DNA from 4 places in the Rhizobium sp. 57MFTsu3.2 genome. Region 1 is predicted to be linked to each of the others. Evidence: predicted binding sites of a transcription regulator. Region 1 holds the regulator's gene; each other region holds the start of a gene.
What was found. The regulator PhoB, encoded in region 1, activates phosphate uptake and scavenging genes when phosphate is short. The targets are predictions, from matches to a motif close to TGTCATNNANCTGTCAT.
Positions count from the first base shown of each region.

Region 2: a site for PhoB is predicted at 5,625-5,641, ahead of AF71_RS22700 (glycerophosphodiester phosphodiesterase family protein). Genes of this name have one in related genera too.
Region 3: a site for PhoB is predicted at 4,746-4,762, ahead of AF71_RS22215 (DUF2794 domain-containing protein). Genes of this name have one in related genera too.
Region 4: a site for PhoB is predicted at 2,165-2,181, ahead of AF71_RS31060 (DUF47 family protein). Genes of this name have one in related genera too.

Region 1 is NZ_JDWI01000001.1:10,009-18,151, forward strand. Features, by position in the region: gene argF (ornithine carbamoyltransferase) at 1-67, opposite strand, end outside; gene AF71_RS00060 (aspartate aminotransferase family protein) at 110-1,306, opposite strand; gene AF71_RS00065 (GcrA family cell cycle regulator) at 1,735-2,268, shown strand; gene phoB (phosphate regulon transcriptional regulator PhoB) at 2,362-3,045, opposite strand; gene phoU (phosphate signaling complex protein PhoU) at 3,082-3,795, opposite strand; gene pstB (phosphate ABC transporter ATP-binding protein PstB) at 3,839-4,654, opposite strand; gene pstA (phosphate ABC transporter permease PstA) at 4,669-5,991, opposite strand; gene pstC (phosphate ABC transporter permease subunit PstC) at 5,988-7,469, opposite strand; gene AF71_RS00095 (substrate-binding domain-containing protein) at 7,618-8,143, opposite strand, start outside.
Region 2 is NZ_JDWI01000025.1:5,635-13,777, forward strand. Features, by position in the region: gene AF71_RS22680 (ABC transporter ATP-binding protein) at 1-880, opposite strand, end outside; gene AF71_RS22685 (ABC transporter substrate-binding protein) at 970-2,598, opposite strand; gene AF71_RS22690 (sugar-binding transcriptional regulator) at 2,865-3,821, opposite strand; gene AF71_RS22695 (HAD-IA family hydrolase) at 3,876-4,580, opposite strand; gene AF71_RS22700 (glycerophosphodiester phosphodiesterase family protein) at 4,653-5,402, opposite strand; gene AF71_RS22705 (xanthine dehydrogenase family protein molybdopterin-binding subunit) at 5,917-8,143, opposite strand, start outside.
Region 3 is NZ_JDWI01000024.1:9,155-17,297, forward strand. Features, by position in the region: gene AF71_RS22195 (ABC transporter ATP-binding protein) at 1-200, shown strand, start outside; gene AF71_RS22200 (ABC transporter permease) at 197-2,740, shown strand; gene AF71_RS22205 (Bax inhibitor-1/YccA family protein) at 2,919-3,647, shown strand; gene AF71_RS22210 (GNAT family N-acetyltransferase) at 3,757-4,314, shown strand; gene AF71_RS22215 (DUF2794 domain-containing protein) at 4,322-4,723, opposite strand; gene AF71_RS22220 (thioredoxin family protein) at 5,089-5,826, opposite strand; gene acnA (aconitate hydratase AcnA) at 6,062-8,143, opposite strand, start outside.
Region 4 is NZ_JDWI01000067.1:684-6,580, reverse strand. Features, by position in the region: tRNA gene AF71_RS31070 (tRNA-Asn) at 1-54, opposite strand, end outside; gene AF71_RS32090 (hypothetical protein) at 172-468, shown strand; gene AF71_RS31065 (inorganic phosphate transporter) at 469-1,473, opposite strand; gene AF71_RS31060 (DUF47 family protein) at 1,474-2,115, opposite strand; gene AF71_RS31055 (BA14K family protein) at 2,309-2,773, shown strand; tRNA gene AF71_RS31050 (tRNA-Cys) at 2,897-2,970, shown strand; gene AF71_RS31045 (hypothetical protein) at 3,568-3,750, shown strand; gene AF71_RS31040 (hypothetical protein) at 3,970-4,116, opposite strand; gene AF71_RS31035 (protein-L-isoaspartate O-methyltransferase) at 4,485-5,150, shown strand; gene AF71_RS31030 (DUF2497 domain-containing protein) at 5,371-5,897, shown strand, end outside.

The DNA of each region.
Region 1 (8,143 bases):
CCATGATGAGCCGTAGGTCGGATGCCGCGACGGCGGAGAGATCGAGGAAGTGTTTGGGGGAAGCCATTATCGTTACCTATCACGCCCGCCTTCCGACAGGCACTATTCATTAAGCCGTCTTCTTGACCTTCGCAGCGCGCACGCTTTCGGCGGCGCGTTCGAGGCGGGCAAGGCCCTCGCGGGCTTCGTCAGCAGTGACGACCAGAGGCGGCAGAAGACGAATGACATTGTCGCCAGCGGGTACGCCGAGCAGATGGGCGTCACGGATCGCCTGCAGCAGTTCGGAGGACGGCACGGCGGCCTTGACGCCGAGCAGCAGCCCCTCGCCCTTGATATCCTCGATGATATCAGGATAGCGATCCTTGAGCGAGGCCAGCCCTTGGCGGAATACCAGCGAGACGTCACGCACCTGCTGCAGGAAGCCCTCCGCGAGGATCACGTCGAGCACGGCACTGCCAACTGCCATGGCGAGCGGATTGCCGCCATAAGTGGAGCCATGCGTGCCGGCCTTCATGCCGGAAGCGGCCTCTGCCGTGGCAAGGCAGGCTCCGAGCGGGAAGCCGCCGCCGATGCCCTTGGCAACCGCCATGATATCGGGGGTAGCGCCTGACCACTCATGCGCAAAGAGCTTGCCCGTGCGGCCCATGCCGGTCTGCACTTCATCGAAAATCAGCAGCAGACCATGCTCGTCGCAGATCGCGCGAAGTGCCTTCAGGAACTCGTTCGTCGCCGGGCGGACGCCGCCTTCCCCCTGAATAGGTTCGATGAGGATCGCGGCCGTTTCATTTGTGATGGCGCTGCGGACTGCATCGAGATCACCGAACGGCACCTGATCGAAGCCGGGCGCCTTGGGACCGAAGCCTTCGAGGTATTTCTCCTGGCCACCGGCGGCAATCGTCGCCAGCGTACGGCCATGGAAGGCGCCTTCAAAGGTGATAATATGGAACCGCTCGGGATGGCCCTTGGAAAACTGATAGCGGCGCGCGGTCTTGATCGCGCATTCCAAGGCTTCCGCGCCGGAGTTCGTGAAGAACACCTTATCGGCGAAGGTCGCATCGGTCAGCCGCTTTGCCAGTGTTTCCTGACCCGGGATCTCATAGATGTTGGACAGATGCCAGACCTTGTCGGCCTGCTCCTTCAGCGCGCCAACCACATGCGGATGGCTGTGGCCAACGGAGGTGACGGCAACGCCCGCGCCGAAATCAAGATATCGCTCGCCCGTTTCGCTGATCAGCCACACGCCTTCTCCTCGCTCGAACCGCAGCGGGGCACGAGAGTAGGTGTCGTAAAGCGCGGCTTCAGCCATGGCGCGATCTCCTATCAGCAATCATCAGCAGCCGGACTCCGGCTAAGGAAAGCAGGTCCGGAAAATTAAAAATGCCGCCTTTCGGCGGCGAGCAGCACTATTTACTTTTCGCACTGCAATGTCAACAAAACTGAGGTTTCGCTGCATGCGTCAAGCAGCCATCCCGAGGCGCTCGACCTATCAACAACTATGTTGCATAAATGACTCTCACGCCCAGCAAGTTGGGGAAAACTTGAAAATCGATTCCCCGAGATTCAACCGACTCTTGTCACGGAGTCGGCCTCACACTAGGTTAAAACTCAATTACTAGGCTGCATGCGGCGGAACTAGTCACCAAAATTTGAGTAAGCGTTTCTTGCCTCGGATACGTCCGTGGCAACGGTGAAGGATTCTGCCTACACCAACGCTAATAAGGCGGAGACAGGGGCATGAACTGGACAGACGAGCGCGTTGAAAAACTGAAGAAGCTGTGGTCCGAAGGCCTGAGCGCCAGCCAGATCGCAGCACAACTTGGCGGTGTAAGTCGTAACGCCGTCATTGGTAAAGTCCATCGTTTGAGTCTGCCCGGCCGTGCCAAGGCCGGCGGTTCGACGACCACCGTCAGAACCCCCAAGCGCACGACTTCGGCGCCCCGCGCCACGAACTACGCCTCGCGGATCACCACACGCACCGTTACCCGCCAACAGGGCGCGACGATGCTCAAGGAAGAGATCGAAATCGATACGGTGGAGGAAGTCCGCTTCCGTCCGGCCGCAAATGTAATCGTTCCGATTTCTCGCCGCCTTGGCCTCACCGAGCTCACCGAGCGCACCTGCAAGTGGCCGGTCGGCGATCCGCTCAATGACGACTTCCACTTCTGCGGTTGCGAGTCCCCGGACTCTTCCCCGTATTGCACGTATCATCAGCGCATGGCCTACCAGCCGGTCAACGAGCGCCGCAAGGCCGCTAACCGGGTCGCCTGACCCGGAAGCCGGATAAGGAATAAAGAAAACGGGCCCTCGCGGGCCCGTTTTTCGTTGTAAGGGAAAGACCTCTCAGGCTCTCGCCTGAAAGGATCAGGCTTCCATCGAATAGCCGGCACCGCGCACGGTGCGGATGACGTCCTGCATGTTGGAAAAGTTCAAAGCCTTGCGCAGGCGGCCGACATGGACGTCAACAGTACGCTCGTCGACATAGATGTCGTGACCCCAGACGCCGTCGAGCAACTGCGAACGCGAGAAGACGCGGCCGGGCGATGCCATCAAGAACTCGAGAAGGCGGAATTCGGTCGGGCCGAGGCGGACTTCGCGGCTCTTGCGGTGAACGCGGTGCGTCTCGCGATCCAGCTCGATATCGCCGCACTTCAGCAGCGTCGAGAGCACCTCGGGCTTGGCACGACGCAGCATCGCCTTGACGCGAGCGACAAGCTCCGGCGTCGAGAACGGCTTGACGACGTAATCGTCAGCACCGGTCGAGAGGCCGCGAACCCGTTCGCTTTCCTCGCCACGGGCGGTCAGCATGATGATCGGCAGGCGCTCGGTTTCCGGCCGCATGCGCAGGCGGCGGCAGAGCTCGATGCCAGACACGCCCGGCAACATCCAATCGAGGATGAGAAGGTCCGGCGTGCGTTCCTGAAGCCGGATCTCGGCCTCGTCGCCGCGCAGGATGGTATCGACCTCAAAGCCTTCGGCCTCAAGGTTATAGCGGAGAAGCACGCTCAGCGCTTCTTCGTCTTCAACGACAGCTACTTTAGGGATCATTCGTTTCGGTCTCCTGGGGGCGCGGTCGCGGAATGACTATTCAGTGACTGCGCCGACGGTGTTGGCGGTATCGTCCTTCGGACGTTCGCCTTCCGGCTGGGCACCGGTGGCCATGTAGTAGATCGTTTCGGCAATGTTGGTGGCGTGGTCGCCGATGCGCTCGATGTTCTTGGCGCAGAACAGAAGATGCGTGCAGCTGGTGATGTTGCGCGGATCTTCCATCATGTAGGTGAGCATTTCACGGAACAGCGAGGTGTACATCGCGTCGATTTCCTCGTCGCGCTCACGGACCGATTTTGCTTTGTCGGCAGCACGGCTCGTGTAGACGTCGAGGACTTCCTTGAGTTGGACGAGGGCGAGCTCGGACAGGTGCTCGAGGCCGCGGGCGAGCTTGCGCGGCACGCCGGCGCTCTGTACGGCAATGACGCGCTTGGCAGTGTTCTTGCCCAGGTCGCCGACGCGCTCCAGGTCTGCCGCGATGCGGATGGAGCCCATGATCTCGCGAAGATCGGCCGCCATCGGCTGGCGGCGGGCGATCGTGACGATCGCCTTGTCGCCGATCTCGCGCTCCGCGTGGTCGAGGATCACATCGTCCGAGATGACCTTCTGGGCAAGAGCCGTATCGCCGTTTACGAGCGCGCGTACGGCATCCGAGACCATCTGCTCGGCCAAGCCGCCCATTTCCGAGATACGGCGGGACAGGAACTTCAAATCATCGTCGTAGGCAGAAAAGATATGTGTCGATGCCATAGGGCTCATCCTTGAATATCGTAAGTGCTACCGAGACGGCCGATCAACCGAAGCGGCCCATGATGTAGTCCTGGGTGCGCGGATCGTCCGGGTTGGTGAACATCTTGTCGGTGTCATTCTCCTCGACGAGGTTGCCAAGGTGGAACATGGCTGTGCGCTGCGAAACACGGGCGGCCTGCTGCATCGAGTGCGTCACGATGACAATCGTGTAGTTCTCGCGGAGCTCGTGGATGAGCTCCTCGACCTTGGCCGTTGCAATCGGATCGAGTGCCGAGCATGGCTCGTCCATCAGGATGACTTCGGGGCTGACGGCGACGGCGCGGGCGATGCAGAGGCGCTGCTGCTGACCACCGGAAAGACCGGTGCCGGCTTCGTGAACGCGATCCTTCACCTCATTCCAGAGGCCGGCGCGCTGCAGGCTGTGTTCGACGATCTGGTCCATGTCGGCCTTCGACTTGGCGAGCCCATGGATACGCGGACCGTAGGCGACGTTTTCGTAGATCGTCTTCGGGAACGGGTTGGGCTTCTGGAACACCATGCCTACACGCGCGCGAAGCTCCACAACGTCGATATCCGGATCGTAGATATCTTCGCCATCGAGCGTGATCTTGCCAGTGACGCGGCAACCGTCGATCGTGTCGTTCATGCGGTTCAGGCTGCGCAGGAAGGTGGACTTGCCGCAACCGGATGGGCCAATCAGGGCGGTCACCGTGTTTTCACGGATGTTCAGCTTCACGTCGAACAGCGCGCGCTTCTCGCCGTAGTAAACGGAGACGTCCTGGCCGATCATCTTGTAGGGAATGGTGTTCATCTTCTGATCAACCGCTTTCTCAACTGCTGCTTCCGTCAACATGTTCATAATGTTTACTCCGTTTACCAGCGGCGCTCAAAGCGACGACGCAAGAGGATGGCTCCGAGGTTCATGAGGATCAGGAATAGGAGCAGGACGATAATGGCGCCGGAGGTCCGCTCGACGAAGGCGCGTTCGGCTTCATTGGCCCACATGTAGACCTGCACCGGCAGGGCCGTCGAAGGCTCCATGGGCGTCGCCGGAGCATTCGCGACGAAAGCGACCATGCCGATCAAAAGCAGCGGCGCCGTCTCCCCGAGCGCGTGCGCCAGACCGATAATCGTGCCGGTCAGGATACCGGGCATCGCAAGCGGCAGGACGTGGTGGAAGACCATCTGCATCTTGGAGGCGCCGAGGCCGAGCGCGGCCGAGCGGATCGATGGCGGGACGGCGCGAAGCGCTGCGCGGGTCGCGATGATGATCGTGGGCAAGGTCATCAGGGTCAGTACCAGGCCACCAACCAGCGACGCTGAACGCGGCAGGCCGGCGAAGTTGATGAAAACAGCAAGACCGAGCAGACCGTAGACGATGGAGGGAACCGCCGCGAGGTTGTTGATGTTGACCTCGATCAGGTCCGTCAGCTTGTTCTTCGGTGCAAATTCCTCGAGGTAAATCGAAGCGGCAACGCCGATCGGCAGGGAAAGGACGAGCACGATCAACATCAGATAAAGCGAGCCAACCAGGGCGACACCAAGACCGGCGGCCTCGGGACGGCTGGAGTTGCCGTTGACGAAGAGCCCGGTGTTGAATTTCTTGTGCAGCGCACCGGTTTCCGCCAGCTGGTTCATCCAGCCAACCTGCCTGTCGTTCACCTTGCGGTTCTTCTCGTCGACCTTGAGGTCAATCTGACCCTTGTTGGCGGAGTCAACGTTGGCGTCTGCAAGCAGGGTGATGTTGACTGTCCTGCCGATGAGCGACGGATCGGCAACGACCATGTCGCGCAGCTGGATCGGCGCGCCCTTGGAGATCATAGCGGTCGCGTCACGCACCTCGGGACGGCTCGATGCATTGAGGTTCAGCGTCTTGACCATCGCGTCGCGGATGAGAACCGAATAGTTGGCCGCGATCAGCACGGACGGATCCGTTGCGCGCTTGTTGTTCGGGTCGATGGTTTTCTCGCTGAACTCGATCGGCAGCGTGATCGCCGTCTGCAGGAAGGCCGTGTAGCCCTTGCTGACGACGCTCGTCAGCAAAACCGCCAGGAAGATCAAGCCAAAAGAGATCGCAGCGATGCCATAGATGCGGAACCGGCGCTCGGCGGCATAGCGGCGCTTGAGGCCGATGTCGCGACGTTCAGGCGCCTTCGAAACGACAACGCCCTGACCCGGAGAAACAATATCCGTCATTCGTACTGCTCCCGGTATTTGCGCACGATATAGAGCGCGTAGATGTTGAGGCAAAGCGTGATGAAGAACAGCGTGATACCAAGCGCGAAGGCAACCAGCGTCTGCGGCGAGGTGAACTCCAGATCACCAGTGAGCTGATTGACTATCTTGACAGTGACTGTCGTCATTGGCTCGAACGGGTTGATCTGGATGCGCGCTGCGACACCCGCCGCCAGCACCACGATCATGGTTTCGCCGATGGCGCGCGATGCAGTCATCAGAAGCGCGCCGACGATGCCGGGCAGCGCCGCGGGAAGCACCACCTTCTTGATTGTCTCCGAACGCGTCGCACCGAGACCGAGCGAACCATCGCGGAGCGCACGCGGCACAGCGGTGATGATATCGTCGGAGAGCGACGAAACGTATGGGATCAGCATGATGCCCATGACGATACCCGCTGTCAGAACGCTCTGCGCCTGAATAAAGTTCGCATAATTGCCGGTAAGGAGGCCGTTTACCTGCGAAGACAGGTCGCGGAGGAAGGGGCCGACCGTGACGAGGGCGAAAAAGCCGTAAACAATCGTCGGAATACCAGCGAGCACTTCGAGCAGCGGCTTTGCGATCGATCGCACCGCGGGGGCCGCGTATTCCGCCATGTAGATCGCCGCGAACAGGCCGACAGGCACCGCCACCAGCATCGCAACGAAGCCGATGTAGAGCGTGCCTAGCAGCAGCGGTATCAGGCCGAATTGCCCGAAGGACGAGCCGCCGGCACCGGCAAAGCGCGGATCCCAGACCGTACCGAAGAAGAAGTCTGCAGCAGGAACGACCGCGAAGAAATGCGCGGCTTCCGTCAGCATTGACAGAACGATACCGATCGTCGTCAGGATGGCGATCGAGGACGCCAGGAGCAGGCCCCAAAGCATGACACGTTCGACGCGGTTGCGTGCACGGAATCGCGGAGCGACTTCACGAAGCGCATAGAATGCGCCGGCAACGGCAAGGATGAGGACGACCGCCGTCATGACGAGGCGGCTGGAAGCCGATTCTTCGTTCAGCTTTTGCGCTGCGTCGATCATGTATGGCTGCGGCTGGCCGGCCAGCGGAACGCCCTTTGCAGCAAGCTTTGCCTGGAGGCCAGCCGGATCGCTGGCAGCACCGCTGATCTCCTCTGGGGTGAGGAGCGGCAAGCCGCGCGCAATCGCGCTGACCATCCCGTAATTCAGGTTCTGCTGCGCGGCCGGCTGCGCCTTGACGTCATCCGGGAAAGTGCCACGGACGGAAGACTCAATGATCGAAGGGCTGATCGCCAGCCAGGCGCACAGCACGATAAGTGCCGGCAGCACCGCCCAGATGGCGGCATAGGCGCCGTAGTAGCCCGGTCGCGAATGCAGCGCGGAGGACTTGCCCCCGGCAAGTGCCGTAGCACGGCTGCGCGCTGCGATGAAAGCAACGGCGCCAAGCACCACGAGACACAAGAGTATGATGGATGTACCCATTCGTTTAGGTCCCAGGCCCTTTGACCCCAAAAGCGGAAACGGCAGGCGGACCGATCCGGTTCTCAAACTTGCAGAAGTTCAGACCCCGTCCCGACTTGGCGGAACAAGGCAAAGCCGGCGCGATCTGGTGATCGCGCCGGCAAGGTCATTACATAGTCTTGCCGTCTTCAACGCCCTTGCGGATCGCGTCGCGCTCACCGTCCGGAGCGGCAACGAGGCCGTACTCGACGAGCGGGCTGTCCGGTCCGATCATCTGTTCGGATACGAAGAAGTTGACGTATTCCTTCAGGCCCGGGATGACGCCGAGGTGTGCCTTCTTGACGTAGAAGAACAGCGGACGGGAAACCGGGTACGTGCCGTCGGAGATGGTTTCGGTCGACGGAACGATACCGTTGACGGTCGCAACCTTCAGCTTGTCGGCGTTGTTTTCATAGAAGGAAAGGCCGAAGACGCCAACGCCGGTCTTGTTGGCAGCGATGCGTGCCAGCGTTTCCGGATAGTCACCGTCGATGTCGACAGCAGCGCCGTCCTTGCGGACTGCGACGCAAGCCTTGGTCTGAGCGGCGGCGTCAGAGATCGAAGCCTTGATGACGTCGAGAGCGCCGGAAGCCTTGCAGCCAGCAGCAAGAACGTTCTGTTCGAAGACTTCGCGCGTGCCGTGCTTTTCGCCCGGG
Region 2 (8,143 bases), on a different contig from region 1:
CAGCGCGAGGACAGCGCGGCGAAAAGGAGCATCCTTTGGGCAGGTTCCGTGGATCCGGCACAGTCCCTGTGATCGGGATCAAACGTTGCCGCGGACCATCGATACTTGGAATGGCATCGAAGAGACCGCGGGTGTAAGGATGGCGTGGCTCAGCGAAAAGCTCGTCCACCATCCCTTCCTCGACAATGCGCCCGGCATACATGACGCATACTCGCTCGCAAACCTGCGACACCGCGCCGAGGTCGTGGCTGATGAAAACGGTCGCCATGCCCGTCTCGGTCCTGAGAGAGGTCAACAGGTCCAGGATTTGCGCCTGGATTGTCGCGTCGAGCGCTGTCGTCGGCTCGTCGGCGATCAGCAGATCCGGCTCGCCGGCAAGGGCCATCGCAATCATCAACCGCTGGCACTGTCCGCCTGAAAATTCATGCGGATAAAGGTCAAAACGGCGCCGCACATCCGGGATGCCGACCATATCCATGAGCCGCCATGCTTCAGTCTTTGCCGCCTCGCCGCGAAGGCCGCGGTGAATGAGAAGCGCCTCGGTGATCTGGCGCCCGATCTTCAGAACCGGATTGAGAGAGCTTGACGGGTCCTGGAAAATCATCGCGACGCGTCCGCCTCGGACTTGCTCCAGCGCGGAACGAGGCGCGGCGAGTAATTCCTGCCCGTCGATTTTGACCGATCCCATGACGCTCGCCTTGCCGGGCAACAGACCCAGCGCCGCAAGCCATGTCACCGACTTGCCGCAGCCCGATTCACCGACCAGGCCGACGGCCTCGCCTTTTGCAATGTCGAGATCGATCCCATGCAGTACCTGCACGCTATCGAAAGCGACTTTCAGCCCGCGCATTTCCACGAGCTTGGCGGCAGCTGTGCTCATCGGCTCACCCTTCCTGTCGGCGGTTGCGTTCATGACGAACGAGATGGATCCGGCGGTTCGCCGCCGCCGGATCCGGTTCATCGCTGAGATCAGCTCGGCCAGTTGTTGGCGCGGAAATCCATTGCAAAGGCGGGAGCGGCCTTCCACTTCAGCGACGATTTCATGCCGGTGAAGACAGCGTTCTGATGCAAGACCTGGTAGACGGGGTCTTCGCGCTCGCAGATCTCGAGCATACGGGCGAAGGCCTTCTTGCGCTGCCCGCGGTCGGTGCTGGTTTCCAGGATCTGAGACATCTGGTTGACCTCGGCATTCGACCAGTCCTTCTTCTGCTGGACTTCGCCGTTCGGGCCAAACTGGGCAACGATCGAGGAGACGGGATCGTTGAAGTTGGCTGAGGCCGACCAGTCGCGGACCCCCTTGACGCCTGCCGGATCGTGGATCTGGCCCCAGTTTTCCTTCATCTCGATCTCGACATTGAGACCGACCTGCTTCCACATCTCCACCATGATCTGACCGTTGGCGGTCTGGTTGGTGTAGTAATTGTTGAGCAGGCGGAAGGGGATCGCGTCGCCCTTATAGTTCGCCTGCTTCAGAAGGTCCTGGGCGAGAGCCGGATTGTATTCAGGAACCGACCAGCCTTCGACGAACATGTCGCCGTAGAACGGAAACTGCAGGCCTGCCGGGATCTTCGTCTGGCCAGCCCACAGCGCGTCGACGATCGCCTGGCGGTCGATCGAATGCGTCATGGCGCGGCGGACCAGCGGGTCCTTGAGGACCGGATTCTGGATATTGAAGACCGAGATGCGGTGATTGTTGATCGTCGAACCCTGCACCTCGAAGCCAGGAGCCGCCTGAACGGCTGCGATCTGGTCGGGCGGAAGGTCGCAGGCGAAATCATATTCACCGGAAAGCAGACCGTTGACGCGCGAGGCGACTTCGGGAACTTCGACAAAGCGGATCTGTTCGAGCGGCGGGCGACCGCCCCAATATTCGTCGAAGGCCACGAGTGTCAGCGACACATCGGGTTTGAACTCGGCGACCATGTAAGGACCTGTCGTGACCGGCTTGCGGGCCCAGTCGACATAGGTTCCGGCTTCATCCCAGGCGCGACGATTGGCGATCTGGCTGCCGAAAGCGTAGAGGCGGCCTTCGAGCGTCACGTCAGGCGTCGCGTTGTGGAAGCGAACCGTGTACTTGTCGACGGCTTCGACGCCAGCGAGCGCCGGCCACAGACGACGGCCGACGCCCGGTACCGCTGCCGGCAATTCCTTGACGGACGTCGGCTTGTTGTCGTTTTCGAAGATCGTCTTGCCGCCTGCCGGCTGCGTGCTGCCGAACACGCGCTGGGAGGAAAAGCTGAAGGCGACATCGTCAGCAGTCAACTCGTCGCCGTTGTGGAACCTCACGCCCTGACGCAGCTTGAGTTCCAGCGTCTTGTCGTCGATGCGCTTCCACTCTGTGGCGAGACCGGCAACTGGACCCTGATTGCCCATCCAGTCACGCAGGATCAAACCTTCCCAGAGGTTGGGGAAGAAAACTCGCTCGCCGACATTCGACTGCTCGTTCCAGATATCAAGCGTGTTGTTATTGGTGATTTTCTGCACGGCGATCGTCACGGACGGCCGTTTGCCTTGGCTCAACGCGAAGCGTGGCAAAATCGCGGTGCCTGCCGTTGCGCCAAGCAGCCCCAGGACGTTGCGTCGATTGATAGAAAGCATGAAGGTCTCCCTTTGACGAAGTTTTGACGGAAATGGATCGGTCATAATGTCGCGGTGTTTTATGGCAGACTGCATGTCGGTTTCTTGATGAAACGATGAAGTTTACGTGACATTTAAGATGCTGTATTTGTTAACTTATCTCGGCTTATCCAGGCATCGAATTCCGCCCCCAATCCGTCCGGATTTTGGTTCACGGGCTCTTCGTCGAGCCAAGGCGAGCGATGCACAATTCGCCGATCAAGTCGCCCTTTCGGGCGCCTCGACCTTTATGATCCCAGCAGGCTCTGCGCAGTAATCTCGTCGGTCATCAGACCGTTGATCAGGCACCCCTTCAGGGCACCCTGGATCGCCGCCAGTTTTTGTTGACCCTTCGCCACGCCGATCACCAATGTCCTGCTGCAGGATGGAATGGGCGCACTCGCGACGCGATCGTTGGTAATGCCTTCAATCAGCTTGCCGTCCTTGTCGAAAGTCCACCCGACAATCTCTCCGACTGCGCCTGCCTGGTGCAGGAGCTTCAGTTCGTCCCTCAGGATGAAACCATCAAGGAAAAGAGGCGCCTGAACGCCGACGTCCCCAATGCCGACAAAGGCAACGTCAGCGCGTGCGGCAAGCGACAGTGTCTGGCGGATTACGGGCTGGTTGTGAAGGACCGCTCGTTCCTGTCGCGATGAGGCGATAACCGGAACCGGCATCGGAAAGCATTTCGCCGTGATCAAGTCGGCAAGCTTGAAGACCACATTATAGAACCAGACCGAGCCTTCGCGGGTGATATTGCCTGTCAAGGAAACGATCTTGTGCTGGTGTGCTTCCATGGGCACCATTTCCTCGATCGCGGCCTTCAACGTGTGACCGGTACCAATGGCGATCACGGCAGGCTTGTCGCAAGCCAACCGGCGCTCGATTTCGGCAGCCGTCGCCTGGGCAAGGCCACCGCTCAAACCCTGAGCCTGATCGCCGGACGGAATGACTTCCACGAACTGCAGCGAAAACTTGCTCTTCAGCCTTGCTGCCATACTCATGCAGTGGCCAACCGGATGATCGAGCCGGATCTTGATCAAGCCTTGCGAGACAGCGCGCGATACGAGACGCTGGGCGGTTTGCCGGGAAACGCCGAGCTTCTGCGCGATCTCGTCCTGGCTGTGCCCCCCTATGTAATAAAGCCAGCCAGCCTTGGCCGTGAAATCGAGCCGGCTGCCATGATCATCTCGCCTCGCAATCATGTCGCCCGCCTCCCCGCTGGTTCATCCTCATCTGCGTCACGGCGTCGATCGACGTCACGCACCCACCTCGACCGATGGCCGGGCCTGGTGCTGGTTGCCGACTCGTCGCCACAGGACATGCAGCAGCTCTTTGGCACCGAGAACGACCTCCTCGGCTCCTGCCGCAAACAGCGCCTCGCGCCGGCCCGAACGCGGATCGTTTGGCGCCACGAAGCCGATTGCCGGTACACCGGCAGCAACTGCCGCCTGAATACCCGCTGCGCTGTCATCGATGACGATGCTGCGCGCGCTGCTCGCGTTCATTTTGGACAGGCAGAACCGGATGAGATCCGGCGCGGGCTTTGGGGCGGCGACCATCTCGGCGCTGAATATGTTCGGGGCAAAGCGTGGCCACAGATCGAGAAGGCCCAGGCTCTTTTTGAGGCGTTCGACCGTGCTGTTCGATGCGACGCATTTTGCAACGTCGAGCCCATCGAGAACGGCGCTGATGCCCTCCATCGGCAGAAGGTCGCGGCGGAAGGCAGCAAATATTTCGGCATGCCATCCGGCAAAAACGGTATCGAGGTCGGCGCGGATGCGGCTGGCCAGAATCCGCCGCAAGTCAGCCTCCGACTTTCCGGTAAACTCGACGAGCACCTGGCGCGGCGTCATCTCCATGCCGGCCTGGGTTATGGCATGCGCAAGCGTGCGCGCCGCAATCGGTTCGCTATCGATCAGCACGCCATCGCAATCAAAAATCAGAAGATCCAAATTACTCATAGGTTCGCTATTCAGGTATTCGGTGGTTCGCATGTCTGCGTGCACAGGCCATTGCTGAGGGGCCCCAAGTGATCAAGCGGCCGAATGCCGCGATCCGGCGCGCACCGCCAGGGCCAGGGCTGGATCATCGCTGGTGATCCAGCCGACGCCCTGCCCGAGCCAGTGTTCGATCTCCTCTTGCTCATTCAACACCCAGCAGCAGAGACGATCTCGTGAAACGATCGCGGCAACGTCGTGAAAGGTTGCGGCCAGCAGCGACTTCTCGATGGCAACGAGGCCGGCGACTTCCGCAGCTTTGGCGAAGGTCGCAGCCGCACCCAGCGCCTCGGCGGACTTGGCATTGATCGAGCACAGGCGGCCGATTTCGGGAGCAACCTCCTGGCACCGCGCGAGAACCCCCAGATTGAAGCTTGTCAGCAGGCTGCGCCCGGCAAGCCCGTGACGTCGAATGGCCGCTGCCGCCAGGGCCTCAAGCCCTTCGTAATGCGCTCCATCCGCGTCGGCTTTCAGCTCGACATGAAGCTCGACGGGTCTCGAGGAAGCAAACAGAGCAAGCACCTCGTCAAGGGTCGGGATTGACTCCTGCGATCCTTTGAGGCGGGTCGCCTGATGATCGGAGGGTGACAAAGCCCGGACCTTGCCCGCTTTCTCGGTCGTACGCTCAAGCGTGGCGTCGTGAATGACGACGAGTTCCCCGGCGTCGGTCAAATGCACATCAAATTCGATCGCATCGACAGGGAGTTCCAAGGTCCTTCTGAAACCCTCAATCGAATTTTCGGGCCATTTGTTTCGTGCTCCGCGATGGCCAACGATTTTCGTCATGGGAAATACCTTCCGTAAAGATCAACTGGTCGAAAGTGCCGCCTCCCGGAAGCGACGCTCGGCTGCCAGCAATGTGACAGGCACCGTCACGTCTCGCGGCCAAGGCGACAGGAGTGGAGCATCGACGCACGCCTCTTTTAGAAGCTGGCATCGCGTGGGGCCCTCGGTCTGCGCTTTAGCCGCCTAACGGACAGCGTTAGCGGCCCGGTATAGTGAGCGCAGATAACCGTTGCGTGACATCTACCTCCACGGATGAGCAAATGCTCAGTTCCGGGAACAAGGCGTGCTGATCGGGTTCAAAATTTGCGGTGCGGTTAGCGGCATTGAAGCGGCTTCATGTGCCTGAATGCCAATGGCTGCCGTCGATGCTGAGATATCAGCGAAGCGTTGTCATTCGACATCCTTCCGGTAGGTGCGAATTCACGACCGGCCAGGATGCGCGGGAACTCGCCATACGCGCTTTACGCTGCACGGCCCGTCGCCTGCGCAGAACGCAAGCCGACGAAGCCACTCGTCACTGCAGCTTCTCAAGCGTTATCGGCAGGTCGCGAACCCGCTTGCCGGTGGCGTGAAAGACGGCATTGGCGATTGCCGGCGCAACGCCGACAATGCCGACTTCGCCGACACCCTTGCCCCCGAGCACCGAGGCGTTGAGGTCGGGGATGCCAACAGAGATTACCTCGATCGGCGGAATGTCGGCATTGGTCGCAACGAGGTAGTCGCCGAGGTTGTTGTTGATGACGCGCCCGTTGCGCGGGTCAACCAGGCCTTCCTCGAGGAGCGCCTGACCGATCCCCATGATGATCCCACCACGCCATTGGCTTTCGGTAAGCTTGGGGTTGTAGATCCTGCCGCAATCGAAGGCCGAGACCATTCGGGAGACACGGACGGTACCGAAATCCTCATCCACCTTCACTTCCACAAAATGCGCGCACCAGCTGTGCATGGCGAACTCGCCCGCAGTCGGCCCCTTGATGCTTGTCATCGTGGTCCAGGCTTTCCGGTGACCTTCCGGCCCCTGCTCTCCGTCAGGAAGAGTGTTTCGCCGTGTCTCAACGCTGTCGCGGCCAAGAGCTGTCATCAGCTCCGGTATGGAGACGGAAAGCCCCCCGTCGCGAGGCACTGAAATCCGACCGCTTGCGAGTGTCAACGTATTGGCGCCAGTATCACGGAAAGGAGAGGCACTGTCGTTGAGGGCAAGCTCGATCAGCTCGTCGCGGGCAGCCGATGCTGCCTTGTGGACGGCCCCGGTGATTGCGCCGGCAAGCATCGAGCCGCCAGCAACCGTAGCGCCGGGAAGCGATGAGTCACCAAGCCGGACATTGATGCTTTCGACCGGAACACCGAGCACTTCAGCCGCGGTTTGGGCGAGGATCGTGTAAGTGCCCTGTCCCATGTCGATCGCGCCACTGACGACTTCCACCGAACCATCGGCGAGAATTCGGATCAGTGCCTCGCTCGAAGCGCGCAGGACCGGGAAGGTTCCGCACGCCACCCCCCAGCCGATCAGTTGTCTGCCATCTCGCATCGAGCGTGGCTCGAAGCTGCGGCGTGACCATCCGAACGCCTTGCCGCCCTCGGCAAGCGCCTCGCGCAAGCGGCGGGTCGACCACGGCTTGCCGGACTGTGGGTCCGCCTCGGCGTAGTTGCGCAACCTGAGTTCGACAGGATCGATCCCGACCGCGTAGGAGAGCTCATCCATGGCGCTTTCCAGGCCAAAGGCGCTTGGATTCTTGCCAGGGGCGCGCAAAGCTCCCGGCACAACCGTATTGACAGGTACGATGCTGTGCTTCGCGCTGAAATTCTCCACAGCGTACATCAGGGGCGTCGCCGCGTTTGTCTGCTCGGGAAAATCGGCGTAAGTCGCTGTCTCGCTGGCACCCCGATGCACGATGGACTGCAGCACGCCATCGGCGTTGGCGCCAAGAGCGATTGTCTGCCTGGTCGCGGCACGGCCACCATAGGCCGTAAAAGTCTGCGGGCGCGCGACAGCGAGCTTTACCGCTCGCCCAAGCTTGCGCGCTGCTGCCGTTGCTACGGCGCCATAGGCATAGGCTGTTGCCTTGGAGCCGAAGCCACCACCGATAAAGGGCGAGACGATACGCACATTTTCAGGGGGCAGTCCGTACCACTCGGCATAGGTGCGGGCCATCCCGTGCGTCCATTGGCTCGGTTCCCAGATTGTCAGCTGATCACCGTCCCATTTGGCAATCAGGCCATGCGGCTCGATCGTCACGTGATATTCGCGTGGCGTTCGATACTCTTCCTCGACACGCACCGCGGAGGCGGCGAGCGCGGCCTCGGCATCGCCCCAGCTCACCGTGAGCGCATCGAGCAGCTTTCCTTCTCCGGCATCGGGGTCATCGAGATCGACGACCGCCGGCCCTTCCTCGTAGGTGATGTCGACCAACCTTGCCGCTTCGGTTGCCTGCTCCAGTGTTTCCGCGATCACGGCAGCAACCGCCTGACCGTTGAAGCTGACATTGTGCGAAAGGGGATGGTAGGGCTGGTTGTCCGGCCGGTTTCCGTACCAGTCGGACGCCACCTTCAGGCCGAGATCGACATCGGGTGTCAGCACCAGTAGCGTGCCTGGAGCCGCCTCTGCCCGCGTCGTGTCGACCTTTACAACCCGACCGGCAGCAATCCGGCTCTGCACCAGGACAGCATAGGCCAAGCCCTCGACTGGCTGTTCCAAAGCATAGGTAGCGCTACCGGTGATCTTCAGCTTTCCATCGAAGCGC
Region 3 (8,143 bases), on a different contig from region 1:
CGACCGGCAACCTCGACACCGACACCGGCCGGCAGATTGCGGATCTCCTGTTTTCCAAACAGGCCGAGCGCGGCATGACGCTGCTGCTCGTCACCCACGACACCGCGCTCGCCAAACGCTGCTCCAGGCAGATTCGGGTTCGTTCGGGCCAGATTGAGAGCGATAGTGCGCCTGTCCAGCCTGAGGCGGCGATTGCATGACATTGCTGACCCCGCGCGTCTCCCTCGCCTTTCGTCTCGCGCTCCGCGAGCTGCGCGGCGGCCTTCGCGGCTTCTACATCTTTCTGGCCTGCATCGCTCTCGGCACCGGCGCCATTGCAGCCGTCAACTCGGTTTCGCAGTCCATCACCAACACGATCGCCACGCAAGGTCAGGAGATTCTGGCCGGCGACGCACGCTTCGAGCTCAACAATCGCGAGGCGACGGAAGCCGAAATGGACTTCTTGCGCGGCTTCGGCAAAGTATCGGTGTCGACGGGCCTGCGCTCGATGGCACGCAAGCCCGACGGCTCGGATCAGGCGCTGGTCGAGGTCAAGGCAGTCGATGGCGCCTATCCGCTCTACGGCACCTTCGCGGCCGAACCGAATTATCCGCTGCACGGGCTTCTGTCGGGGCAGAGCGGTACCTATGGCGCGGTAGCCGCTCCGCTTCTGCTGGATCGGCTTGGCCTCTCCATCGGAGATGAGATCCTCCTCGGCAATGTCATTCTGAACATCACCGGTACGGTCAAGACGGAGCCGGACGCGGTTTCGGAAGGTTTTGGTTTCGCGCCCCGACTCCTTGTGAGCAGGGAAGCACTGAAGGCGTCCGGCCTCATCCAGACCGGTAGCCTGGTCGAGCATGCCTACAAGATTCGCATGGACAACCCGGCCGAAAGATCCACGCTGCGCGATCGCGCCGCGAAGGAATTTCCGTCGGCCGGCTGGTCTATCCGCACCAGCGACCGGGCGGCCCCTGCACTGACGGAGAACATTGAGCGTTTCTCGCAGTTCCTGACGCTGGTCGGATTAACGGCCCTGATCGTCGGTGGTGTCGGCGTCGCGAATGCCGTGCGTGCCTTCCTCGATTCCAAGCGCACGACCATTGCGACATTCAAATGCCTTGGGGCGCCCGCCGCGACCGTCGTGTTGATCTATCTTTTCCAGATCGCCATCATTGCCTTGGGCGGGATGGTGATCGGCCTCGTCATCGGGGCGCTGGCGCCAATCGTAGCGTCGCAATTTCTGGCGCAGTTCCTGCCCGTCTCCACGGCTCTGACGTTCTACCCCGGGGCTCTGGCCCTCGCAGTCCTTTTCGGTATTTTGACAACGCTGGCCTTTGCCATCATGCCGCTTGGGCATTCACGAAAGGTTCCGGCAACGGCCCTGTTCCGCGAGCAGGGCTTCGAGGCGCGGGGCTTGCCTTCCTGGCCCTACATCCTTCTCGCTGCGACCTTTCTTGTTGCCCTTGCCGGCCTTGCCGTCGTAACCGCGTATGATCGTTTCATCGCGATCGTCTTTGTCGGCGCGATCGCCTTCGCTTTCGTGATCCTGCGGCTTGTCGCAGCCGGCATTGCTTGGCTGGCGCGCCGCAGCCCGCGGGTGAATTCGCCAGCCTTGCGGCTCGCAATCGGCAACATCCACCGGCCTGGCGCACTGACGCCCTCCGTCGTCCTGTCTCTCGGTCTTGGCCTCGCACTGCTCGTGACGCTCACCCTCATCGACGGCAACATGCGCCAGCAACTGACCGGGCGCATGTCCGCCGGCGCGCCGAATTTTTTCTTCGTGGACATTCAGGGGTCGGAACTCGAGACATTTCGCAGCGTCGTCAAAGCCGGTTCGCCGGACGGCAAACTGGTCGAAGTGCCGATGCTGCGCGGCCGGATCCTCGCCTTCAACGGCGAGGATGTCACCAAGCGCAAGGTTCCGCCGGGTGGCCAGTGGGTGCTGCGTGGCGACCGCGGCATCACCTATTCGGAAACGCTGCCGGAAAATGCATCGCTGACCGAGGGATCATGGTGGCCGAAGGACTATAGCGGCGAACCGCTCGTCTCCTTCTCTGCCGAGGAGGCAAATGAACTCGGCCTGAAGATCGGTGACACTATCACCGTCAACGTGCTCGGCCGCAACATCACCGCGAGGATTGCGAGCCTGCGCAAGGTCGAGTGGGAGTCGCTTTCCATCAACTTCGTGATGATCTTCTCGCCGAATACATTTCGCGGCGCCCCGCACGCCTGGCTGGCGACGCTCACCGACCCGACGGCGACCTCTGGCCAGGAGGCCGCGATCTTGAAGTCCGTTACAAACACGTATCCGACCATCACAAGCGTGCGGGTCAAGGACGCGATCGACATCGTCAACACGCTGGTGGCGCAGTTGGCGACGGCGATCCGCGCCGCCGCCTCCGTTGCGCTGATCGCCTCGGTCCTGGTTCTGGCCGGCGCGCTGGCCGCCGGTAACCGCGCCCGTACCCATGACGCGGTCGTCCTCAAGACACTCGGCGCGACGAGGCGAATGCTGATCCGTGCCTTCTGCTACGAATATTTGATCCTTGGGGCGGCGACCGCAGTCTTCGCCCTTTTTGCCGGCAGCGTTGCGGCCTGGTTCATCACCGCCCGGATCATGCGCATCCCCTCGCACTTCCTGCCCGATGTTGCCGGCCTGACACTTGTGACGGCTCTGGTCCTGACCGTTGGTATCGGACTCATCGGCACCTGGCGCATCCTCGGCCAGAAAGCGGCACCCGTTTTGCGCGAACTCTGATTGATCAAACGGAGAAATTTCCTTCACCTTACGGCGATTTAACCCGATCGCGGGTTGCAAGGGCCTTGTTTGCGAAAGCCGAAAGGCTCATATTGTGTGCAGGCATGCTGGGCTCCGCAGCGGCGCCCGGGTCGTTGACCCGCCACCGTGTCCACACCGGAGCTTATAAGAGGAAACTATGGCTGACCTTCGTAATTACCAAGGCCGCGTACAGACTGGCGAGATGATCGACCAGGGCCTGCGCAGCTATATGCTCAAGGTCTACAACCTGATGGCGCTGGGTTTGGCGATCACGGGTGTAGCCGCCTATCTGGGCTTCAATTTCGCCGTCCAGGACGGCCAGCTGACGCAGTTTGGCGTATTGCTTTTCCAGTCGCCGCTCCGTTGGGTGATCATCCTTGCACCGCTGGCTGCCGTGTTCTTCCTGAGCTTCAGGATTAACCGGATGAGCGTTGCCGCCGCGCAGACGACCTTCTGGGTCTACGCCGCGCTGGTGGGCCTGTCGCTTTCGTCGATCTTCCTGGTCTACACGCAGTCGAGCATCACGCAGACGTTCTTCGTGACGGCCGCCTCCTTTGGTGCGCTGTCGCTTTACGGCTACACGACCAAGCGTGATCTCTCCGCGATGGGCTCGTTCCTGATCATGGGTCTCTTCGGCCTGATCATCGCGTCGATCGTGAACATCTTCCTGGCATCGTCTGCCCTGCAGTTCGCGGTCTCCGCGATCGGCGTGCTGATCTTCGCAGGCCTTACCGCCTACGACACGCAGCGCATCAAGGAAATGTACTACGCAGCAGACGGCGCGGATGTTGCCGGCCGCAAGGCAATCATGGGCGCACTGACCCTGTATCTGGACTTCATCAACCTCTTCATGTTCCTCCTGCAGTTCATGGGCGACCGCAAATAAGGAACAGGAACGTTATCGAAAAAGGCGGCTTCGGCCGCCTTTTTTGTTGCTCGATCATGCCGAGGATGATTTCTGGAAGAGTCCAACGTCATATCTGCCGGCCGACCGAATGCCCATCTTCCTCCGCGACGCTTCCTCATCCGACCTCCCTGCCATCACGGCCATCTATCGCGAATCCGTACTGAACGGTGTCGCAAGCTACGAGATCGTCCCACCGGACGAGAGCGAGATGGCGGCACGATTTTCCGCAATCACGGGCCAGAGCTACCCCTACATCGCCGCGATCGATGAGAATGGCGGGCTGCTTGGTTACGCCTACGCCTCGGCCTTCCGCACGCGGCCGGCCTATCGCTGGATGGTCGAGGATTCGATCTACCTGGGGCCGGAAGCGCGCGGCAAGGGAATTGGAAGGCTGCTGCTCGCCGAACTGATCCAACGCTGCACCGATCTCGGCTTTCGCCAGATGGTGGCCGTGATCGGCGGCGCGCATCCGGCATCCATTGCCCTGCATCAGACACTGGGCTTTGCAGAAACCGGCCGACTCAAGGCAACAGGCTACAAGCACGGTCGCTGGCTCGACACGATGATCATGCAGCGTGCCCTGGGTGATGGGGCGGCGACCGACCCCGATGCCTCGACCTATCCAGGCACGCTGTTCAAGGCCTGAGCTCGAGCTACTTCTCGACCAGCTTCAACGCCTTGTTGAAGACCTTCAGAACCTGGGGGAGTTCGTGCCCACGCTTCAGGATAACGCCGTGCGTATTGATAACGGAATAAGCACCCTGCTTGGCAGTGAGCTTCGGATTCTTCTCGATGCGAAAGAGTGGCATTTCACCTGATCGCTTGAAAACGGAGAAGACGGCACGATCCTTCAGATGATCGATCGCATAGTCCCGCCACTCGCCCTCGCCGACCATGCGGCCATAAATCCATAAAATCGCGTCGAGCTCGCGTCGGTGGAATGTAACCGGCGCTGGATCCTTGCTCTGCTTGTATTCCTTGAGATCTACGACGACTGAGGAACTGTTGTCGGCTGACCGGCTCTCGCCGCGCCGCAAATCCGGCTGATCTGTCATCAGTCTCCCTGTGCCTCCGCTTGTGACGGGTACATGACAGTTTGCCTTAGCGTTTACAAATTGCAAGCGGGCGATCAGTCACATTAATCATAGTCTGTGCAATCTCCCGAGCGCCGCAATTCAGTCAAAACAGCGCCTCATTTGGAGGAGAAATTCCCTCACGACTGCGCCGCGGGGCCGTTCGGACCCGCGTCGCACCTGATTTGCGCATGATCTTTTTGCCGGATTTGGTCTGCTGAAAAGGTTTTGTGCGAGTTTGGCGCCAGCGCGCCAAAGGGCCCGGCTGACCGTATCGACCTTAACCCCAGCCCCGAATACGATCAGCCGGGCCGCCCCGTTTTCCATCCGCAAGGCAGATGAAACGGTCAGATATTCTTCCCAGCCATGACGACCGTCGCTCCGAGAATCGCCGATGGATTGCCGTCGGCGGTGGAGGATTGAAGTAGAATCGCGCAGCCCTCAAGATCCGGCTTCTGCATCACGCTGGCCGGCAGCGTCAAGCTCGTTTCCTTGCCCTCCCACATGCCGACGGTTTCGACATCGGCAACGCTGTTCAGATAAGCAATCTTCTGACCGCTGTTTTCGCCCTTCTCGACCTCGATGGTCTTCTCGCGGTTGAAATAGACCATGACGACATTGGCTTTGCCCTGGCCCGCGCCAATCTTGATCTCGAGTTGGTCGTCGCGCATCTGTGCGGTGACCGGCACCGACAATCCCTTGCCTTCGGCTGCATAGCTATCGATTTTCTTATTGATCGCGCCCAGGTCGGCCCCTGCCACATGATCACGACCATTGACGATCACCTGCGGCGTATAGACATTGGCGCGGCCCATGGTCTGCGCGTAGCCATACTGGCGCTCGGTGTTTTCTTTCGAACTCAGCGTGTCGGCCCAGCCCATGTAGTTCCAGTAGTCGACGTGATAAGCGAGGGCAATAACGCCGCCAGCCTCGACAATCTTGCGGAAAGCCGCATCGGCTGGAGGACAAGAAGAACATCCCTGCGAGGTGAAGAGTTCGACCACGCCTTTTGGCGCGTCCTGGGCAAACAGTGGGCCGGCAAGCGCCACACCTGCAACCAGAGAAATCAGAAACCGCGGGGACATTCACTGCACCTTTTCTTCAGCAACCACCGCCACCCTTCGCCATAGGTTCCGATGTCTGAACGTAGAGATAATGGTTCCCGATCTAAACGGAAAGTCACGAAGGGGTGAGACCAAGCTTCGGAGAAGCCAAGCTGAAACACATCAGCGTGACCGGGCATCTAAATACCTCGTACTCAAACAAAAAACCGCCGGAAATCTCTTTCCGGCGGCCATTGTCATGCAAGTCTGTTAACAATCAGGCAGCGAGATCGCGCAGAACCGTCTGCAGGATGCCACCGTTGTTGAGGTAGACCACTTCGTCGAGCGTATCGACGCGCGACAGCAGCGGAACTTCCTTCACGGTGCCGTCCCCGTAGGTAATCTTGGCGATCTTCTTTTCGCGCGGCTTGATGTTCTCAAGGCCCTCGATGCTGACGATTTCGTCGCCCTTCAGGCCGAGGCTTGCCCAGGTCGTGCCCTCTTCGAAGACGAATGGGATGACGCCCATTCCGACCAGGTTCGATCGGTGAATACGCTCGAAGGACTGTGCAATGACCGCCTTCACGCCGAGCAGGTTGGTGCCCTTCGCTGCCCAGTCGCGGGACGAGCCGTTGCCGTACTCGACGCCAGCAAAGATGACGAGCGGAACGCCCTCGGCCTTATACTGCATAGCCGCGTCATAGATCGATTCCTCTTCCTTCGACGGATAGTGGATGGTGTAGCCACCTTCCTTGCCGTTCGGGCCGAGCATGTGGTTGCGGATACGGATATTGGCGAACGTGCCACGCATCATGACTTCATGGTTGCCGCGACGCGTGCCGTACTGGTTGAAGTCGGCAACACCGACGTGGTTCTCAAGCAGGTAAGCACCAGCCGGAGACGCAGCCTTGATCGAACCGGCAGGCGAAATGTGGTCGGTGGTGATCTTGTCGCCGAAAAGGCCGAGAACGCGCGCACCCTTGATATCGGAGATGCCGGTGCCGGTCTTGCCCATGCCCACAAAGTAGGGCGGGTTCTGCACGTAGGTCGACTTGTCATCCCAGGCGTAGGTCTGTCCGGCCGGAACGTTGACGGCTTGCCAGTTTTCATCACCCTTGAAGACGTCGGCGTACTTCGTTTCGTAAAGTTCGCGGGTGACGTACTTCTGGATGAAGTCCTGCACTTCGTGCGAGGTCGGCCAAATGTCCTTGAGATAAACAGGGTTGCCGTTCTGGTCTTCACCGATCGGCTCCTTGGTCAGATCCTTCTGGACCGTGCCGGCCAGAGCGTAGGCAACGACGAGCGGCGGCGAAGCCAGGTAGTTCGCCTGAACATCCGGAGAAATACGGCCTTCGAAGTTGCGGTTGCCCGAGAGCACGCCTGAAACGATCAGGCCCTTGTCGTTGATCGTCTTCGAGATCGGCGCCGGCAGCGGACCGGAGTTGCCGATGCAGGTCGTGCAACCGAAGCCGACGAGGTTGAAGCCGAGCTTGTCGAGGTCGGCCTGCAGGCCGGACTTCGCCAGATACTCACCAACGACCTGCGATCCCGGTGCCAGCGAGGTCTTGACCCACGGCTTGGACTTCAGGCCCTTGGCAACGGCGTTGCGGGCAAGAAGACCGGCAGCGATCAGAACCGACGGGTTGGAGGTGTTGGTGCAGGAAGTGATGGCGGCAATCGCCACGTCGCCATGGCCGAGATCGAAGTCGGTGCCTTCGACCGCGTAGCGATTGGAGAGCTGACCGGGCTTCTTGTAATCGGTGTCCATCGAGCCGGCGAAACCGGAAGCGATGTTTTCGAGCGGGATACGGCCTTCAGGACGCTTCGGGCCGGCCATGGCAGGCACAACGTCGCCGAGGTCGAGTTCCAGCGTATCTGTGAAGACGAGGTCCGAACCATCGCCTTCGCGCCACATGCCCTGTGCCTTTGAGTAGGCTTCGACGAGAGCGATACGGTCCTTACTGCGGCCGGACATGTTGAGGTAGTTGATGGTTTCGCCGTCAACCGGGAAGAAGCCGCAGGTCGCGCCGTATTCCGGACCCATGTTGCCGATGGTCGCGCGGTCGGCGAGCGGCATGTTGTCCATGCCAGGGCCGAAGAATTCAACAAACTTCGAGACAACGCCCTTCTTGCGCAGCATCTGCACGACCATCAGCACGAGATCGGTCGCGGTGACGCCTTCCTTGAGCTTGCCGGTGAGTTTGAAGCCGATGACTTCAGGCAGGAGCATCGAGACCGGCTGACCGAGCATGGCCGCTTCCGCTTCGATGCCGCCGACGCCCCAGCCAAGAACGCCGAGACCGTTGATCATCGTGGTGTGCGAGTCCGTACCGACGCAGGTGTCCGGATAAGCAATCGT
Region 4 (5,897 bases), on a different contig from region 1:
AACCGGCGACCTGTCGATTAACAGTCGAATGCTCTACCGCTGAGCTACCAGGGATCACCGCTCGCCGCGGTGTGAGTGGCCTAATACAAATGCTTGCCCGATTTGCCAAGCAGTTTTTTCAAAAAAATGACATCCGCTTGTATTCGTTCTGTATAACCCCATCTCCTGTGGATGACTGAAGCACATGATACCACTGGAAAACCGGCCGCCAAGCGATTTGGCATCGACCACACCACGGGCCGTCTCATTCTGGGGTCCGTAAGTTTCCCATTCCCGCGGTCGCGCCTTGCCCGGATGTCGATCGGCGTTGTGCTGATCCTGGGCGGTTTTTTGGGATTCCTGCCCGTCCTCGGCTTCTGGATGCTTCCGCTGGGGTTCCTTATTCTATCGCACGACCTTCCTCTCGTCCGGCGGATGCGGCGTCGATTGTCCGTCTGGTGGAAGAAGGGGCGGAAACCCGCCCCTTGATCAGCTGAACAGGCCTGCAGCCCAGTAGAAGAATGCGGAAATGAGTGCCGCTGCCGGAAGCGTAATGACCCAGGCGACGACGATGTTGCCCGCCAGGCCCCAGCGGACGGCTGAAACGCGCCGTGCCGCGCCAACGCCGATGATGGCGCCGGTGATCGTGTGCGTCGTGGAAACAGGGATGCCGAGCCACGTGGCCGCAAAGAGCGTCAGCGCGCCGCCGGTCTCCGCGCAGAATCCCTGCATCGGGTTAAGGCGGGTTATCTTCGATCCCATCGTGTGAACGATTCGCCAGCCGCCGAAGAGCGTTCCCATTGCCATGGCTGTCTGACAGGACAGGACCACCCAGAGCGGTACGTGGAAGGTTCCGCCGAGATAACCCTGCGAATAGAGGAGCACTGCTATGATGCCCATTGTCTTCTGCGCATCATTGCCGCCATGGCCCAGCGAGTAGAGAGAGGCGGAAACGAACTGCATGAGGCGGAACGTCCGATCGACGGCGAACGGCGTTTGCCGAACGAAGATCCAGGAAACGGCAAGAACGAGGAAGAGCGCCAGGATGAAGCCGATCAGCGGCGACATGACGATCGCGCCGGCTGTTTTTAGCAATCCGCCCCATACGATCGAGCTGAAGCCGACCTTTGCGAGGCCAGCGCCTACCAGCCCGCCGACCAGCGCATGGGAGGAACTGGAGGGGATACCGAAGATCCAGGTGACGATATTCCAGATGATTGCGCCCATCAGCGCCGAGAAGATCACCAGCGGCGTCACGATGTTGGGATCGATGATGCCCGTCCCCAAGGTCTCAGCCACGTGCAGGCCGAAGAACAGGAACGCGATGAAATTGAAGAAAGCGGCCCAGACGACCGCGTGGTGCGGCCTGAGCACACGCGTCGAAACGATCGTCGCGATCGAGTTCGCGGTATCGTGCAGGCCGTTCAGAAAGTCGAAGAAGAGAGCGACCGCGATGAGAGCCGCCAGCAATGGAAAGGCGAGGGTGGCGTCCATCTAGACGTTCTCGATCACGATGCCGCTGATTTCATTGGCAACGTCCTCGAAGCGATCGACGACCTTCTCGAGTTCGCCGTAGATTTCGCTGCCAATGATATAGGCCATCGCATTCGACGCGCCATGCCGTACGAAGAGTCCCTTCAAACCATTGTCGTGCAGTTCGTCGGAGCGTCCTTCGACGCGGGTGACTTCCTCGGTGATCGCCATCAGGCGCGGGACATTGGAGTTGATGCGGCTGAGCAGGGGGACCGCCTCGGCTATGAGGTGTGCTGCCTGGACGATCGCCGCTCCCATTTCCTGCATGCGCGGATCGAATTCGGTTTGCTCGAAGAGACGGATCGTCTTGACGGTCTTATGCATCATGTCGATCGCATCATCCATCGACTGGATCAGATCCTTGATATCAACACGGTCGAAAGGCGTGATGAAGCTCCGGCGGACCGCAAGCAGCACCTCGCGCGTGATGTTGTCGGCATCGTTTTCGAGCGCGACGATCCGGTCGCAATGGTGTTCGATATCCTTGCCTGCAAGCAATTCGTTGAGCGCTTCCGCCGCGCCGACGATTGTTCGGGAGTGCTGTGCAAAGAGATCAAAGAACTGATCCTCGCGAGGAAGAAGTTTACGAAACCAGCTGAGCATTCCATCCATCCATAGCTATTTTTGAAGGTCGTCATAAAATAGCGGGACTTGCAATAAAAGTGTCACAATTGCACCAGCCGCGATTCTTTTCGCCCGGAGATGGAAGGCGTAAGGCGGAACTTGGAAGCTTTTTGGACGTTATTATCCTGAGCGTTCTTCACGCGAAGTGCGTACGAAATTAGAAGGTGCCGGAATGAAAAAACTTGCGGTATTGATGTTGGCAATTGCGACGAGCCTCGCTGGCGTCGGTCCGTCTTTTGCCGAAAACTCAGGCGATGAGCATTCCGCTCAGAGTCGCGGTGGGTTTGGAGATTCCGGCGTCAGAAACAGCCGCGGCTTCGACCGCTGCAACATCTATCGGTGTGGCGGCTACCGCCATGGCCACTACGGGAATCGCGACTACGGAAATCGGTACTACGGAAATCGCTATTATCGCGACGGCTACTACCGCAACGATTACAACGATACTGGCGCGCTGCTCGGCGGTCTTGCTGCCGGCGCACTCATCGGCGGTCTGATCGCTTCGCAGCCGCAGGCCAGACCGGTGGGCAATTCGCACGTCGACTGGTGTTACAGCCGCTACCGGTCCTATCGGGCCTATGACAACACCTATCAGCCCTATTACGGTCCGCGGCGGCAGTGCTATTCGCCCTACTAGTGGTTGATTACGGAACCGGCGGCATGACGATCCAAAATACCGCCGGTTTTTCAACTACCCCCTTGCACTCGATTTCTATTCATTCTAAATGCCCGCCAACGCTTCGGTCATGAAGCGTCGTGAGGCCTCGTGGCGGAGTGGTGACGCAGAGGACTGCAAATCCTTGTACCCCGGTTCAATTCCGGGCGAGGCCTCCAAACCTTCCCATACATTCTGCAGTCATTGATTTTGCGGCTGTGTTTCCCACAGTGCCGCGGTGTTATGGTCGCGTCTTCAGGCCGCCATTCGGTCGACAACAGCGGCGAATTCAACGTGCTGGTTTCATCCGACGAAACTTCGAGCCTAACCTCGGCAACCACCTACTCCAATCGGATTAGGACCTAGGTCCGTCTAGGATAGCCCCTGCTACGGGGCTATTGTGTCTCTTGCAAGTCTGCGGAGGACGGTGGGGCTTTGAGGCACCGGACCCACTTGCTGAACAGGTCCATTGCCCGTGGCAGACTCGGCGGGGGTATGTTCACTGTCCCGAAATGCTGGAGGGGCTAGCCAAGTAGGCTGGCCCTCCCGGCTTCTGGGTTGCCGCCTCGACGTAAGAGCCTTCAGTGTCGACAGCACTCTCTTTGTTGCGTCCGTTCCCGCGCCGCCAAGTTCACCTGCTTTGGCAATTGCTCCATCGGCATAGTGAGAATCCACACAACACTAGCGCTGGCGCATGTCTTCCATACCCAAATCGTCGGATTGCCGAATTTTCGATAGGCCCTAAGCTTTGTGTTGAGTTGTTAGGAGCGCCTCCCATGCCGGCGACCCAAATGCCGCAATTGATCTTTGCCCTGAGCGTGGCGCGGGAAATGGCGAAGCGCGAGCGGCACGCCGACGTGCTGGTGATACTGATCGACGAGGCCCTGAAAGAGGCAAAGGAAGAAGCGCTGCGCTACGGCATTCTCGTCGACATAGAAGAGGAAACGGAACTGCAATAGGCCCGCCGGGCGGCCCCGGCCGCGGCTATCAAGGGCCCCGGCCGGGTTGTCGACCGGGGAGGGGCTGGGGAGGCTCCAAGGTCGGCGTCGATACGCTACAGCTCCTGTTTGACGGCCGCTATTGGTGCTTAGAGCTATGTTTCGTCGTTTGTTCTTGCCTAAAAAGAACCTTGCAGTGGCGGTCCATTTGTCACCCAGCGAAAACGCCCCCGTTGGCGTTCAGTTCACTCGCTGCAGTGACGGCACTGGCGACACGCCCGACGTCGCGACATTCGGCGCGCCGACACGCACAAAGGGAATCAGGAGAATGATCGCGAGCAGCACGCAGATGAAAAGGCTGCCCAGCAAGATTGGTTTGATTGCCATGTCCCGTCCGTCGAATCCCAAGGGAACGACACTATTGGGGCAGAACCTGACAACGGCCTGAAGGCAGGCAGTCAGCTCGTTTCACGATCGAAAAGACCGCAGCAAAAGATGCCGACCAGTGTTGCGATGATGAAGAAGTCGAACAACGAGAGATATTCGATGATATTAGGCATGGCCTACTCCTCCTCTGTTCCTCCGGTTGCAACAATATCACGGCGCCCGCGTTTGTTCCATGAAGGATTGCGGTCGGGTCACTTCCGCGACACTCGTACTGGAATTCTTGGCGCAGGCATTCGCGAAGCCTTGAAAGGCCGGTGTGCTGAGATTAAGAGACGTGCAGACAAAGCCGCTTCTACGGGCGAGAGGACATGATGAATTTCGAATCAGCACGCGCAAACATGGTCGACAACCAGCTTCGCACGACGGACGTCACCTCGCATTCAGTGCTGACGGCCTTCCTCACGGTGCCGCGCGAGGCTTTCGTTCCTGAGAAGGCCAAGCCGCTCGCCTATATCGATCGTGATGTTGAAATCTGTCCTGCAGCGGCCGGCAAGCCGGCGCGCTACCTCATGCAGCCGTCGCCGCTTGCAAAGCTGCTCCAGCTTGCGGCTGTCACGAAGGATGACGTCGTCCTCGAGATCGGCGCTGGCAGTGGCTATGTATCGGCTCTTTTCTCGCAGCTTGCCGGTACGGTGATCGCCGTTGAAGAGGAGGAAACGCTGGCGGCGGAAGCCAAGACCAACCTCGCCGCCTACACAAATGTGTCGGTCGTCACGGGGCCGCTCAATGCGGGCAACGCGTCAGGCGCTCCCTATGATCTCATTTTCGTCAGCGGCTCGGTCGAGGAGGTTCCTTCCTCCTTGCTGTCGCAGCTTCGTGATGGTGGCCGTCTGGTCACCGTACAGGGCTACGGCGGTTCGGCGCGTGCGAAGGTTTTCGTGAGCGAGCGCGGCACAATTTCCGAAAACGTCTATTTCAACGCCTCCGTGAAGCCGCTGCCCGGCTTTGCCAAGGCGCGTGAATTCGTATTCTGAGCCAAAGCTCCGATGACCGATTCTCGACGGGCGCCTCTGGCGCCCGTTTTCTTTCCCGCCATGGAATCCGAGCGCCAGGCAGCGTGGCAGAAAAGCTGTGCATGGCATCATTCATTTGATTCGCGATGATTTTTTTAAATCCTCGGCTATCCTAAGGTATGGGTGATTCGGATGCCCATTCCACGCAATCCGGTCGTTTTTCGGAGTAACGGGGATAGATATGGCTCAGCCAAGCGTAGCGCGTGAACCGTCCATGGAAGAGATTCTGGCGTCGATCCGCCAGATCATCGAGAGCAATGACCCCGGTGCGGGCAGGGCACTCTCCGCGTCACTGCCGGCGGTTTATGGTGCTGACGAGGACGATCGCGACTCGGACATTCATTTGACGGTGGACGAGACCTACGCTGGCGTGGAATTCCCTGAAACGGTCGCTCAGCCCGATCCGCGTTTCGTCGCGGCCAACTCGGCAGGGTCGGCTCCCGTGCCGGAGGCACAGCCGCGCGCCATGTCTCTTGCCGATGTCGCTGCGCGCGTCCGTGCCGCCTCGGAGAGGAACGCTGCGCAGTTGCAGCGCGAAGTGCCGCCGGCATTTCGGCCGCCGGAAGCAAGAGCCACCGAGGTGAGGACTGAAACGCCGGACGCTGTCGGCGAGGCACCGCTGTCCCCGCGCCCTACGGAAGCCGTTACCGCACCCTTTTCAGTTCCTGCGGCGAAAATTGTTGCTGTTCGCCCGCCGGTAGAGGTTCC